One region of the Paenibacillus sp. F024 genome, then DNA from elsewhere that is predicted to be linked to it. Evidence: riboswitches for the same ligand, from Rfam matches in the RefSeq annotation. Region 1 holds a riboswitch; the other holds the start of a gene.

What was found. A riboswitch is a leader RNA that binds a small molecule or an ion and turns the genes downstream of it on or off. The one in region 1 is predicted to bind thiamine pyrophosphate.
Region 2: linked by a shared signal. The riboswitch ahead of ACZYR9_RS11415 (ABC transporter ATP-binding protein) and the one ahead of ACZYR9_RS13945 (ECF transporter S component) in region 1 are both predicted to bind thiamine pyrophosphate.

What each region holds. Positions count from the first base shown of each region.
Region 1 covers NZ_JBVASZ010000012.1:28,289-35,504, forward strand. The annotation lists gene ACZYR9_RS13920 (hypothetical protein) at 1-620, opposite strand, end outside; gene ACZYR9_RS13925 (SDR family NAD(P)-dependent oxidoreductase) at 891-1,691, shown strand; gene tenA (thiaminase II) at 1,739-2,401, opposite strand; gene ACZYR9_RS13935 (energy-coupling factor transporter transmembrane component T family protein) at 2,450-3,250, opposite strand; gene ACZYR9_RS13940 (ABC transporter ATP-binding protein) at 3,257-4,777, opposite strand; gene ACZYR9_RS13945 (ECF transporter S component) at 4,774-5,367, opposite strand; TPP riboswitch at 5,479-5,584, opposite strand; gene ACZYR9_RS13950 (hypothetical protein) at 5,749-5,955, shown strand; gene asd (archaetidylserine decarboxylase) at 6,115-6,906, shown strand; gene ACZYR9_RS13960 (MFS transporter) at 6,947-7,216, shown strand, end outside.
Region 2 covers NZ_JBVASZ010000009.1:40,352-47,567, forward strand. The annotation lists gene ACZYR9_RS11400 (sigma-54-dependent Fis family transcriptional regulator) at 1-530, shown strand, start outside; gene ACZYR9_RS11405 (four-carbon acid sugar kinase family protein) at 693-1,976, shown strand; gene pdxA (4-hydroxythreonine-4-phosphate dehydrogenase PdxA) at 1,982-2,980, shown strand; TPP riboswitch at 3,062-3,171, shown strand; gene ACZYR9_RS11415 (ABC transporter ATP-binding protein) at 3,224-3,973, shown strand; gene ACZYR9_RS11420 (ABC transporter permease) at 3,970-4,731, shown strand; gene ACZYR9_RS11425 (ABC transporter substrate-binding protein) at 4,728-5,756, shown strand; gene ACZYR9_RS11430 (LuxE/PaaK family acyltransferase) at 5,826-6,953, shown strand; gene ACZYR9_RS11435 (acyl-CoA reductase) at 6,962-7,216, shown strand, end outside.

The sequences.
Region 1 (7,216 bases):
GTATCGACCATATGAGCAGGATCGCTTAAGAAATCTCCTTTGAAGGTTGGGCCGTCATCCGAATCATCCCACACCCATGGCATAGCGGCGGCATCTGCACCGTAAGTATCTCCATCCTGCTTCCCCCATGCACCAAACGTGTTCCCGTCGCCAATGTCGGTACGCCGGTCCCAGAAGTCATCAAAAGAAAGAAGGGCATAACTGTATTTATGGGTATAGCTGCCTGTGGCGTCCGTTACTTCATCCGCCGCCGTACCGGGTTGATATACAATCCCGTCTCCCCCGGGCGCAGAGCTTCCGTCATAAGCATAAACCCCGTGTCCACCCCATGGGCTTTGCCCGTTGGCTTGAATAAACACTTTCGGATACGAGCCGTTAAACAGCACGCCTCCGTCCACATTGTCCGTGCCCCCCGTAATGGAAGGATCGTTGGTGTATTGATAAAACTGGTTGTGAGCGCAGGTTTCCATTAATTGAAATGTACCGTACTCCGATCCATTCTTGCGAATAACCAACAGCACGCCCTCCAGATCATTCTCATGCCGATCTAACGTTGTAGGTCCGTCATCACGCGGATGGTACGCATAGTAGCCGATAAAATAATGCGTTACGGTCTCCACCACGGAATACCGCTTCGATGCGGCGGCTGAGATCCATGGGTGTCTAGACATCTTTATCATAGTCGGAGATGAATTAACGGAGCATCAGGCCCAAGTGAAGATATTGTTAATTTTTGCTTTCTATGATTTATCTCTATTTGATAGGGAACAGAAAAAACGTCACTGGACGGGAATGCCGCCATGTTTCATATTTTCATCTACAGGGGGCATACACATGGTGTAAAATAGAAGGAGGCAAGGAAATGCTGCCAAAGAAGGAGGAGAATGGGGATGAATTTGGGACTTAACGGTAAAATAGCCATTATCACCGGAGCAAGCGCCGGAATCGGATTAGCCTGCTCTAAAGCGCTGTTCGAAGAAGGCGCTTCCATCGTGATGGTAGCGAGGGACACGGAGCGCATGGAGCAAGCGAAAGCCGCCATCCTGCAAGATTATCCGGAGAAGGACGCTTCACGCATCGTCACAGTGAACGGGGATATGCGCAAGCCGGAGACCGTCAAACAAGCGGTATCCACCGCGATGGAGCATTTTGGCCGCATCGATATTTTGATCAATAATGCCGGATCGGCTAAGGCGGGTGCGTTTTTTGAGATGCCCGAGGAAGCGTTCCTGGAAGCTTGGAACTTGAAGCTGCTCGGCTATATTCGCATGGTCAAGGAAGCCGCCCCGCACATGATCCGTCAAGGAGACGGGCGCATTGTCAACATCGTCGGAGGGGCGGGGCGGACTCCGGGTCCGACGTTTCTGGCCGGCAGCACCGCCAATGCGGCTCTGCTTAACTTTACAAGAGGAATCTCCAAGGAGCTGGCCCGGTCCAATGTAAGAATTAATGCGATTTCGCCCGGCACCACGGCTACGGAACGAATGCAACGGCTGGCGGAGCAAAATGCTAAGGCTAAGGGGATTACGGTCGAAGCCCAAAATGCGGAGCTGAACGCCGCCATTCCGCTGGGGCATGTGGTTGATCCTGCAGAAATCGCGGCTATGACGCTGCTGCTTGTGTCCGATCGCGTTCCTTCGATTACAGGTACGGAAATTGTTATCGACGGCGGACAGCAGCCGGGCGTGTAGACGGCACGATAAAAAACCGCAGCTGCCGGCGCTGCGGTTTGCACGTATTATATCGGCCAGGCTTCCTGACGGTAAGCCATGTCCCAGAACATATACTCATAACGGCTGCTGATCACAAAAAGGTTCTGCATCCGTTCCCGGTCCTGCGGCGTCGCCTGCTCCGCGAGCTCATCCATTCTTGCAACTTGCTCCTCGACCAGCTCGCGGAACCACTCGCCTCCGTAGGCGGCGATCCATTCCCGGTAGATGGGCTCTTCCGGTGTGCAGCCTGCAAGCCTTTCTCCGATCTCGTAATAGAGCCAGTAGCACGGCAGAATAGCGGCAATGATGTCGCCCAGCTGTCCGGAATACGCCGCCCTCAGCATATGCGATGTATAAGCGTAGGCCGTCGGCGCCGGCTCGAATGCCTTCTGTTCCTCTTCGGTGATGCCCAGCAGCTTCGAGAACTTCTCATGCAGAGCCAGCTCGGCTTCATAAGTGCCCTGAGCATGTATGGCCATACGGTTCACGGTGTATAAATCGTTGGCCTTGGCGGCCCCCAATGTCTGCACCCTTGCAAACTGCGACAAATAATAGGCGTCGTTCAGCACATAATGCCGAAAGCAGCTGAGCGGCAGCGTGCCGTCGCCAATGCCGCGAACGAACGGATGCTCGAAGCTGGCCTTCCAGCTTGCATCCGCCGCCCGGCGAAGGTGTTCGGAAAATTTCATCGGAAATTCCCTCCGTTTCTCCATTCAGATTCGTTAACAGCCCAGCTTCTAACTTGTTCTTACATCGCTGATGCCGAAATACGGAAACTCCTGTCCAAGCCATTGCGCGACGATCCAGATCAGCAGCATGACAGCGATCAGTATGGCATCCTTGCCCGACCAGCCGATCAGATAGTAATAGGAACGCTGCTTGACCAAAGAGAACCGTTTGGCCTCCATGGCTACTGCGATCCGCTGGGCCCGGCGAATACTTTGAGCCAGCAGCGGAATGGCGTACCTTTGGAGGGCTTCCACCCAGCCCCGGATCCCATTGGCTCTCTTTACGCCGCGGACCTTGAGAGCCATCTTCAGCGTGCGGTATTCGTCGGACACCATCGGCAGCAGCCGCATAGCGGCCATAAAGCTGTAAGCATACTTGGCCGGAAGCCGCAGCTGCTGCATCAGGGAATAAAACAACCGGACGGGACTCGTCGTCAGTCCGAACAGCAGGCCGATCAGCGCCATATTGACCGATTTCAGCCCGATATGCATGCCGCGATAGAAGCTTTCCTCCGTGATGTGTATGAGTCCCCAGCGCAGCCAGGTCGTCTCTCCTTTGCCGAAAAACACCATGGACGTCGCCGACGATACGAACATCAGCGCGAAGGGCAGCGTCAAAAGCAGCAGCCGGCGCATCGGATGGCCGGCTGCTGCAAAGAACAATAGCGCAAGCATCCAGGTCATATGGATAACCACATTCAAATTATGGGTCAGCAGTACGAGCATAAACATGCCTATGGAAACGACCAGCTTAAAGGCCGGGTTGACGCGGTGCAGCCACGTTTCCTTGTATGACCAACGAAACGGCACAGCCCATCAGCTCCTTGGTTCTGCGGTAAGCGGCGGGCATGCCGCCGTGAACCGGCTTGTGTACTCTTCGGGGCTGAGCTCCGCGGCAAGACGCCCCTGCCGCACCTCCCAGACCCGGGTAGCCAACCTTCTTACAATTTCCGGATCGTGCGTGACCATAACAATGGCAACCCCTTCCTGCCGCCAAGTCTCCAGCTTCTCCAGCAGCGCGAACGTATTTGCGGCATCCTGGCCAAAGGTAGGCTCGTCAAGCAGAACAAGCCGCTGCGCTTTTACCGTTGCCGCCGCTACGCTGAGACGGCGCTTCTGCCCGAGCGACAGCTGATACGGATGCAAATTCCGGTGCCGATCGAGACCGAACCACTGCAGCAGCTCATCGGTTTTCTCCCGGGTCGCTTCCTCGGATTCCCCGTCGCGCCTGAAATTAAAAGCCAATTCATCATACACGCTGTTGGTCACAAACTGCATCTCCGGGTTTTGAAAAACATAAGCCGCCATACCGTTAATGTCGTCGAAGCCTTGTACCGGCCGTCCTGCAAGCCTGTAGCTGCCTCGGGTTGGAATCAATTGCATCAGGGATTGAAGCAGGGTGCTTTTCCCCGCGCCGTTCTCTCCCACCACAGCAACCCAGTCCCCGGGATACAAGCTTGCGGAATCGGCTTCGATCTTGGGGGTGTTCCCCTGATAGCCGATAAACCCGTGAAGTTGGACCAAAGGCTCCCTCTCCTTGGGAGGACCGCTTAAAAATCGGTCGTTATCCTTTGGGAACCGGTTCTCCTGGTCATCCCACACGCCCGGATACCAAATTCCGTACTCTTTAAGCATCGGCTTGTAATCCCGGAAAATATGCTCCGGCTTTCCGTCTGCAGTGATACGCGCGTGAACGTCAAAGAGGATCACCCGATCTACGAAATCGACAATTTCGTCAATTTTGTGCTCTACTATAATAACGGTCTTATCCTGAGTGATTTGTTTTACGGTTTGCCATACCTCGGACGTCCCTTTCGGGTCGAGGAGCGATGTCGGCTCATCGAGAAACCAGACGTCAGGCTTCAGCGCCAGCAGCGAGGCGATAGCCAGCCGCTGCTTCATTCCCCCGGAAAGCGCAGCAATCGGCACATGAGGATCATCCAGAGCCAGTCCAACCTGCTCCAGACACTGCTTGATCATCTCCGGCATTCGTTCATGGGGGATCCCGATATTCTCAAGCGCAAACGCAATTTCTTCATCTGCATATGGCATGCAGAACTGGGAGTCCGGGTCTTGAAACAAGTACCCCCACGAAGAGGGAATCCCGATGCCTTCATATTTGAGCGGCACCTCCAATGCCTCAGGAATCAGCCCGCTTAAGACCTGCAGAAGCGTAGATTTACCGCAGCCGCTTGGACCAAGCAGCAGCACCTTTTGCCCTACAGGCACGGCCGCCGTCAAATCATCGAACAGCAGCGACGGACTGCCCGGAAACTTCAGCCTAAGCTGCGAAACCCAGGCGATGAAATGGTCCGCATATGGCTGTCCTCCGTTCACTGCCCCCTCTTCCTTTCCAAAGCCTCATAATCGTCGGCGCTCGCCGGACGCACAAGCTGGGTGACTCCGGTTTTTTCCAATGCCTTCACAAGAAGGTAGGCCAGAGGCCCGCCGAAGAGATACCCGCCGATAAACCTCATGACGATATAAAGAATCAGACTCCAGGTTTGCAATTCCAGAAGATAGCCTTTGAGAAAATCGAGCGCAAGCGCGGCCGCTCCTGCAGCAACTCCGGCGAGACCGGCTGCGGTCGCAGAGTATCGTTTATAGAGGAACAAGGCAAAAATCAGCTCCGCGCCAATCCCCTGCAGCACTCCATACGTAAGCAGCTCAACACCGTACGGAGAACCGGTGATCAGCTCGCCGGAGGCTGCGGCCACTTCCGCCAGCAGAGCGACCCCGGGCTTGCGGATGATCAGGAATGCGACGGTTGCTGCCATAAACCACATTCCGTACATCAATTGGTCAAGCTGGATGCCCGGAAGCTTGGCCAGGTTATAGATGTCGGTCCATACCCTATAAATGATACCGAACACAACCGCAATGACGACCGTAACCAAAATATCCGTTAGCTTCAAGCGTTTGGACATGGTATCCTCTCTCCTTTTTTATCATGTCATGGGAGCCTGCAGGGAGAATGACGGCAAAAAGGCCGCTCCCCATGAAGGAAGCGGCCATATAAGCACAGAAAAGGCACATGTGCCCTACGATCTCCACTTTCCTACGCTGGCATAAACCAGATCAGGTTCAGAGGGTCTAGGATCTACCGATCCAATCTCAGCCTTTGCGGCTCCCCTAGTGACATAGAACATCATATCACGGTTGAACTATTTGTCAATGGAGAAATATTGCATAAAATGCTATAGCCAATCCCACCTTCTTCTGATACAATAATCATTGCTTGCACTTTCGAGCTTTGTACCGATATGCTGTTAATTTAAAGCGCTATCACGTGCGAAGGGTGAGATGGGATGAATGACATGATATCGATGCAGCGGGAAGCAGAGCGTTTCATTACACCGGATCTGGTATCCCAATGCGCCTACTGCACCATGATCTCTCCCGACCCCAAGTACAAAACCCCCGTATACTGCACCAAATACTCCGGATCAAGCCAGCCGATTCTGGTTAATCTGGCCGCTTGTCTTTCCTGCGGGGAATACAAAAACCGCCAATAAGGCTTAATGCTTTAGCTATAGCCGACAAGAAATGCTCCTGCTGGAGCTTTTCTTGCTTTATAAGGGTCGTTTTATGATTGCTTTGTGCTCCGTTCTGTGTCAAGATAAGCGTTAGATTCGCTTACTTACATTATGAGAAAACAGGTGAACCTTTCCATTATGAAGATTTCGCTATTCCGGCTTCTGACTGAGCTTTCCTCACGCAAGACCGTGTCGAAACTGACGGGAGCCTTCGCCAAATCCAAAGCCAGCAAAGCGCTGATTCCCCGCTTTATCCGCACTTACGGCATTCGCGAACAGGATGCGGAAAAAGCGGTTCATGAGTATGCTTCTTTAAACGAATTTTTTACCCGAAGGCTAAAAAGCGGTTTGCGTCCGATCGATGATACCCCCAATACCGTAGTCAGCCCCGTCGATTCGCTGATCACCGGGATGGGCGACATTCGGGAGGGATTGATCGTCAATGTGAAAGGGCAGGACTATACGATCGATGAGCTGCTGAATCAAAGTCCCCGTATGATCAATTACAAGCATGGATTTTATTATGTACTCTATTTGAGTCCCACCGACTATCACCGGATTCATTCGCCCGTGACAGGCACCATTCTGGAGAAGGAGCATATCGCAGGCAAGGTATATCCGGTGAATGACTTCGGACTCAAGCATATGCGGCGGGTCCTCAGCCGCAATGAACGTTTGATTACTTATATTCAGCATGAAACCGGGGAAGTCGCCGTCGTGAAGGTAGGCGCGTTAAATGTCAGCAGCATTCAATACGTTACCCCGCTTCCGGCGGAGCTAAGCCGCGGTGACGAGCTGGCCTACTTCGAATTCGGATCTACTATTGTACTGCTAACCGAAACGGGCACCTTCATCCCGCGCCAAGACTTAAAGGTCGGGAGCAGGGTTGCCATGGGTGAAGCGCTCGGAACAACGAAACAGAAGGATTAGACCGTAAAAGCCTAATCCGTCAGGAAAGGAGCGTTCTGCCATGCAGGCGCAAACCGGAGCGGCGGCTTCGGGACCGGTCTTTCAGAAGGCCCCGGAGTCCAATGCGAAACCAACCGTATTTCGTATACTGCTTGCCATCAGCTTGGTCCATTTGTTCAATGATTCGATTCAGTCGGTCATACCGGCGATTCTCCCGATTTTGAAGGATTCGATGAATTTGACCTACATGCAATCGGGTCTTATCGTGTTTGCGCTCAATATGACCGCTTCGGTCATGCAGCCGGTCATCGGCCTATATTCGGACCGCCGT
Region 2 (7,216 bases), on a different contig from region 1:
TGATCCTGTCCTTTAAGGAATCTCCCAAGGCCATGCTCGACAAAGGCATCGTATGTGAAGAGCTGTATAAGCTGATGTCGAGGCATCCCGTTTATATTCCGTCCTTACGTGAGAGAATCGAGGATCTGGATGAATATATTCGTTATTTTATTGGAAAATCAAATGAAAAGTACGGAAAGCAAATCGTCGGAATTCGCCGCGAGGTGCTGGAAAAGCTGTCTGACTTTGCATGGAAAGGGAACCTCGAAGAGCTGGAACATATGATCGACTCCTTTGTGAGGATTTCCAAAGGACAATACATTGAAGACAACGTGCTATCCCTGCTTCCAATGCATTCCCGCATAAAGAAAAGCGCGGCCCGCAGCGGCTTTATGGAAATCGATATTCAGCAAACGCTTGAGGATATCGAACACGAAATTATTCAACGCGTGCTCGAAGAGGAGCATATGAATCAATCCAAAGCGGCCAAGCGGCTGGGCATCACGAGAGCTACCTTGTGGAGAAAGCTAAAGCAGACCAGAAACGAGTGAGAGTGTTTTGTTTTTAAACACTTTCACTCGTTTTTTTACAAAATTAAAAGTTTTTATTGATTTACTGGCGATTAAATATTATGATTTAGAGTAACGAAAGCGATTTTTTGAGAAATATATGTATAAAAATTAAACATTTTTCATTTAAAAGAGGTGAATGCGTTGAAGTTAGCGATGATTGCTGATGATTTGACAGGAGCTAATGATAGCGGAGTGCAGCTGGCTAGATACGGTTTAAATACGTCGGTCTTATTCGCGCTGGATGAAACCGCTATCGCTCGGGATGCCATTGTCATCGATACGGATAGCCGCTGGCTGCCCCCGAGCCAAGCCTATGACAAGGTCAAAGAAGCGTCGCAGGTTCTTAAATCGGGCAGCTTTGATGTGATCTACAAAAAAGTGGACTCCACGCTGAGAGGAAATCTTGGGACGGAGATCGATGCTCTATACGACGCGTTTCAACCGGATTTCGTCGTGATTGCTCCGGCCTATCCGAAGAATGGCCGAACCACCGTCAAGGGCATTCACTACCTTCACGGCAAGCCTTTGGGCGAGACGGAAATCGCAAGAGATCCGAAAACGCCTGTGCGCGATTCCTATATCCCAAGACTTGTGCAGAATCAATCGGAGCGCTCGGTGGCTTTGGTGACTTATGAGGAACTGAGATCCGGGCTCGAACCGGTTCAGGCCAAGCTGAAGCAATGTCAAGAGGATCAGATCCGGTACATCGTATTTGATGCCGAACAGGAAGACGATTTGCGGCTTATTGTTCAAACGGTGTCCCAAAGCGGCTATTCCGTTTGTTGGGTAGGCTCGGCAGGATTGGCTAATTATTTACCGGAGGTTTACGGGCTTGAACCAAAGCAGATCAAGCTGGAAATTCCGCAGGATCAGAAGCCTGTGCTGCTCGTTGCCGGCAGTGTAAGTCCAACCACCCGCAAACAGCTGGACATTGTCGTTGAACAGCCTCATATTAAAGGTATAGAGCTGCGCTCCTCTTTGCTTGTAGCCGATGAAGAATCCCGTAAGGCGGAAATCCAAAGAGCATATGAGGATGCCATGCAGGCACTTCGGGAGCAGGCTGATATTGCTCTGTTTTCCTCCGGAAAGCCTGAAGATATTGAAGAGGCCCAACGGCTGGGCAAAAAGAACGGAATGGACGAAAGCGCGGTGAGCAATTCGATCTCCGCCGCACTGGGAACAGTAACCTCCCGTCTGATCGAAGCCTGCGAATTGAAGGGCTTGGTGTTAACCGGAGGAGATACGGCCAAGCAGGTCTGTACCCAGCTTGGCGTGACCGGATTCCAACTCATTGCCGAAGTGGAAACCGGCATCCCGCTCGGCCGTACAATTGGAGCCAAGCCGATGTATGCCATCACTAAAGCGGGGGCATTCGGAACGGATTTATCGCTGCTTAATTCCATACAAAAGCTCAAGGGGGAATAAACTGTATGAAACCAGTTATAGGGATAACGATGGGTGATGCTGCCGGTATCGGACCGGAAATCATTGTAAAGGCGCTGCAATCGGCTCAGGTGTATGAGCAGTGCAAGCCGGTCGTCATTGGGGATTATAAAATTTTGGAACGGGCCAGAAGCATCGTGCAGGCCGATGTGAAGATTAATAAAATCAGTCAACTGAGCGAGGCTCTGTTTGAGCATGGCACTATCGACTGCGTTGATCTGGATATTTTGCCTGCGGATCTGCCGTTTGGACAGGTTTCGAGTGAAGCGGGGAACGCGGCTTTCCAATTTATTAAAAAGGCCGTGGAGCTTGCCAAAGACAAGGAAATTCATGCGATCTGCACCGCGCCGCTGAATAAAGAAGCCCTTCATAAGGGAGGACATCTGTATCCGGGCCATACCGAAATTTTGGCCGAGTTAACCGGTACCGAGGACTACTCGATGCTGCTGTCCTCTCCGAATCTGAAGGTCATTCATCTGACGACCCATGTGGGCTTGATTAAAGCGATCGAGATGATTAACCCGGAAAGAACGTATACGGTCGTTAAGCTGGCTCATGAGACGCTTACCCGCGCCGGGAAGACCGAGCCGAGAATTGCGGTATGCGGGATTAATCCTCATGCCGGTGAGAACGGCTTGTTCGGGAACGGGGAAGAAGAAGAGAAGCTCATTCCGGCCATTGAGAAAGCCAAAGCGGAGGGCATCAATGTAACAGGGCCGTACCCGGCCGATACGTTGTTTTTCCGTGCGGTCCGCGGGGACTTCGATATCGTGGTCGCCTGCTATCATGACCAAGGCCATGGTCCGATCAAGGTATTGGGATTGGAAGAAGGAGTCAATATTACGGTCGGATTAAAGGGCGGGATCATTCGTACCTCGGTAGATCACGGTACCGCTTTTGATATTGCCGGTAAAAATATTGCCGATGAGCGGAGTATGCTGGCCGCGCTGCGGGATGCCATCGAATTGGCTCCAAAAGATATCTAAGACAAAAGAGCCTGTGTTCCAATGGAGGAATACAGGCTCTTTCTTGACCGCCGGCCACCTATAGCGTATCATGAATATAATTGTATACAGCGTGGGAGCCCGGAGAACCGGGCTGAGAGTACGGCTGGTCCGCCGTTAACCATTTGAACCTGTTGGGTCATGCCAGCGTAGGGAGAGGTGAGGGACACACTTTGCTATGGGCAAGGTGTGTTTTTGTTAGTTGAAGGCAGGGGGAGGATCTAGGTGGCCTACCTGGAGTTTCAAGATGTAAGTCACAACTATAACGGGAAGCATCAGGTCATCCATGGGCTGCAGCTGCAAGTTCAGAAGGGGGAGTTTGTGTCCCTGGCCGGTCGAAGCGGCTGCGGCAAGACGACCTTGTTAAAGCTGGCGGCAGGTCTGCTCGCGCCTGACGAAGGGACGGTCTTGATCGCGGACAAGCCGGTCACGCAGCCGCAAACCCAAGTCGGCGTGGTCTTTCAGGCGCCTACTTTGTTGGAGTGGCAGACGGTAAGAGATAATGTCCTGCTTCCGGTGTCGTTGCTCCGCAAGCCGACCCGGGCCGACCGCGAGGCTGCGGACGCCTACCTTCAGCGAATGGGGCTTGCTCTGCATGCCGATAAGTATCCCGCCGAGCTGTCCGGCGGTCAGCAAAGCCGCGTAGGCATTGCCCGGGCCTTGATCCGGGAGCCGTCCTTGCTGCTGATGGACGAGCCCTTTGCTGCGCTGGATGCTCTGACAAGGGAGTCGCTGCAGGAAGACCTTCTCCAGCTGTGCAGGAGCAGGAAGATCACGGTTCTTTTTATTACCCATGACATTACGGAAGCCGTGTATTTATCGGACCGTGTCATCGTTCTTCATGGCGGAGGCATTGCCGGCGAATATTCCGTTCCTTTGCCGGATGAGCGCCATTATGAAATGCGCTATGACAGCGAATTTAACCGGGTTTGTCTGGCGGTGAGACAGGCGATGGAAGGAGGAGGCCGGAAGTGATTCGGAATGCAGTTCTTCCGTTCGGGCTTTTTGTACTGCTGATCGCCGCATGGGAAGGCTTTGTCCGTTCCAGCGGGGTTTCGGAGCTGGTACTGCCTGCTCCGTCGGTCATAGCCGATACCCTGTGGACGGGCTTGGTTACGGGATATTTTACAAAACATATCGGCCAAACGCTGCTTGAGATTGTACTCGGCTTGCTGCTGGGCGGCTTGTTCGGGGTTCTTTGCGGGATCGGGATGGGCGAATGGGCGTGGTTAAGACGGCTGTTATCCCCTTATGTCGTGGCCAGTCAAGCCGTGCCCAAGCTGGCTCTGGCTCCGCTGTTTATGATCTGGTTCGGATTCGGGACAACCCCCAAAGTCGTCATCACGGCGCTGATTTCCTTCTTTCCTCTGCTGGAAAGCACCGTTACCGCGATTCACTACGTAGACCCGTTGAAGCGGGACTTGTTCCGGGTGCTGGGCGCCTCCCGCTGGCAGACGTTGCTCCGGCTGAAGCTTCCGGCGGGCTTGCCCGGAATTCTTTCAGGACTTCGCGTCGCTGTGGTGCTGGCCGTGGTGGGGGCGGTGGTCGGTGAGTTTATCGGGGGCAACCAAGGCCTCGGGGCGCTGATCATCGCCTCCCAGGGGATGATGGATACACCTCTGATGTTCGCCGTACTGCTGCTGCTCACCGTGCTCGGCATGGCCCTGTATCAGATCGTTATTGTTGTTGAGAGGATCAAGCTAAAACCATATAAAAGGGAGAAAGATCAATGAAAAAATATTCGATTGCAGCCATGATGTTGGCGGGGAGCCTGCTGTTATCGGCCTGCGGCACCTCGTCGTCCCATGATGCCAATTCGGCTCCACCGGCCGCTCAAGCGCCGGCGCAAACGCAAAAGGTCGTCATGGCCAGCTGGAGCAAGCCGATCACCGAACAGACGAATCTTTATCATGCCGAGGAGCAGGGCTGGTTTAAGGAAAAGGGCATCGATTTTACTTTTGTTCCGGGAGCCGGGGGCGGAGATGCGATTAAGAACATCCTGTCCAAGCAGGCCGACATTGCGTTTACCGATCCGGGGTCCCTGTACTTTGCACTAGATAAAGGCGAGAAGCTGCACGTTATTTATAATATTTATCCTCAAAACGTATTCAATATCGTGTCTTTGAAGGATAAGAACATTCAGGAGCCCAAGGATCTCAAAGGCAAAAAAATCGGCGTATACAGCTTGTCCAGCGGCACCCGGCATAACCTGCTGGTCGTTCTGAATCAGGCGGGCTTAACGGAGAAGGATGTCACGCTCGTGGAAACCGGCGTTTCCAATTTTGCTCCTCTGATTCAAGGGCAGGTTGATGCTACGGCGGCTACGGATACCGGTCTGGCCGATGCGAAGCTGAAGGGACTCGGAGAAGTGAATGTAATCAACGTGAAGGACTCCTTGAACGTACCCAGCGACGTATTCGTTGTAACCGAGGAGACCTTCCAGCAGAAGAAAGAAATGCTGAAAAATTTCCTTGAGGTGTACAAAAAAAGCGCCGAGTGGATGATTCAAAATCCGGATGCGGCGGCTGAATTAGCTGTGACCAAAGCGATCGACGGAAAAGATAAAGCCCGCAATGTGGAAATCATCAAGCTGCGCAATGCATCCACAGTATCCGCAGATACGGACAAAAACGGACTCGGTTGGCTGGATGCGTCGGTACTGCAGCAAGGTGCCGAGGTATATAAGAAGCTAGGTCTGATCCAGAATAACTTGAATCTTGGCGATATCGTAACGAACGACCTAGTTCCGAAGAAGTAGCCGCACAGATGCGGTCCGGCATCCATATTAGTCCATATGGGAACCGTGCTATAGGGAGGGGGATGCACATTGAAGGCGGAATCGAAAGAAATCGTACAGCATATTTTGGAATATATCGAGCGCTTCTCGGCAGGAGATGTGACGGAGGCCGAATCGGAGGCTTTGTTTCAGGAGACGGCTTTAAAGCTGTTTCGCTATCAATTTCAACACAATGCAGCGTACAAGAAATATGCCCAAGCCAGGCGTAAATCTCCATTAACGGTAAAGGATTGGCGGGACATTCCGCCGATCCCGATTCAGGCGTTCAAAGAGCTGACGCTATCGTGCGAGCCTGCGGAGGAAGCGGAAGCCGTATTCATGACCAGCGGAACGACGAATGCGGACAAGCGGGGAAGGCATTACCATCCGACCTTGGAGGTATGGGATGCCTCGATGGCACCTCCTTTCAAACATTATGTGCTTCCGGATCGTGAACGGATCACCGTGCTGGTGCTGTCTCCGGCAGCCGACGTGAATCGCAATTCTTCCCTCTCCCGTTATTTGACGAAGGCTGTGGAGCATTACGGTACACCCGGAAGCCGCTATTTTTACTCGCAAGACAACGGTTTGGATATGGAAGGGGCTCTTGCGACGCTGCAGGAATGTGCTGCCCGTAACGAACCGGTGCTTCTGATCGGGGCGACCTTTGCTTATGTGCATTTGCTGGATTACTGTGCGGCATATGGCTATCGAGTCGAGCTTCCGGAGGGGAGCCGTCTTTTTGACACCGGCGGTCTGAAGGGACAGTCCCGCGAAATTACCGCGGAGGAGCTTTACCAAAAGATCGAAGGGCATTTTGGCCTAGAGCGCGAGTTCTGCATCAATATGTACGGGATGACGGAGCTCAGCTCCCAAATCTATGATCAAACGATACGCAGCCGCATACTGACGGGGCGAGCCGTGCATGAAAAAGCGAATCCGCCCTGGATTCGGACACTCGTTCTTCACCCCGATACATTGGATCCGGTACCTGATGGGCAAACCGGTGTATTGGCCCACTATGATCTGTGCAATTGGAATTCGGCATTGGCTGTTCTCACGGAGGATATGGGGTATAAAAATGAACACGGGCTTAACCTGCTGGGCCGGATCAAAGGCTCGGAAGCCCGCGGCTGCTCCATAGCCGTCGATCAGCTGTTGAGCTCGAATAAGAAGTAGGTGAGAGCATGAGCGCATTGGAGAAGGTGGTCGTAAGGCCCGCATATAAAGTCCCAAGCGTAATCCGGCTGGCCTCATTCACGGAGCGGCATCTCGATGGACCTCAGGGAACACTTGTTCTGCAGTACCCAATATTGACGCCGGAGTTGATCACGGACATTGCGCGGGAAATTTCCGTGAGGCGAAGGGACTACCTGTCCCGCTTAAGAACAGAACAAATTGTTGAGCGATTGGACCTGGCCGTGCGCAAATGGTTGGACCCG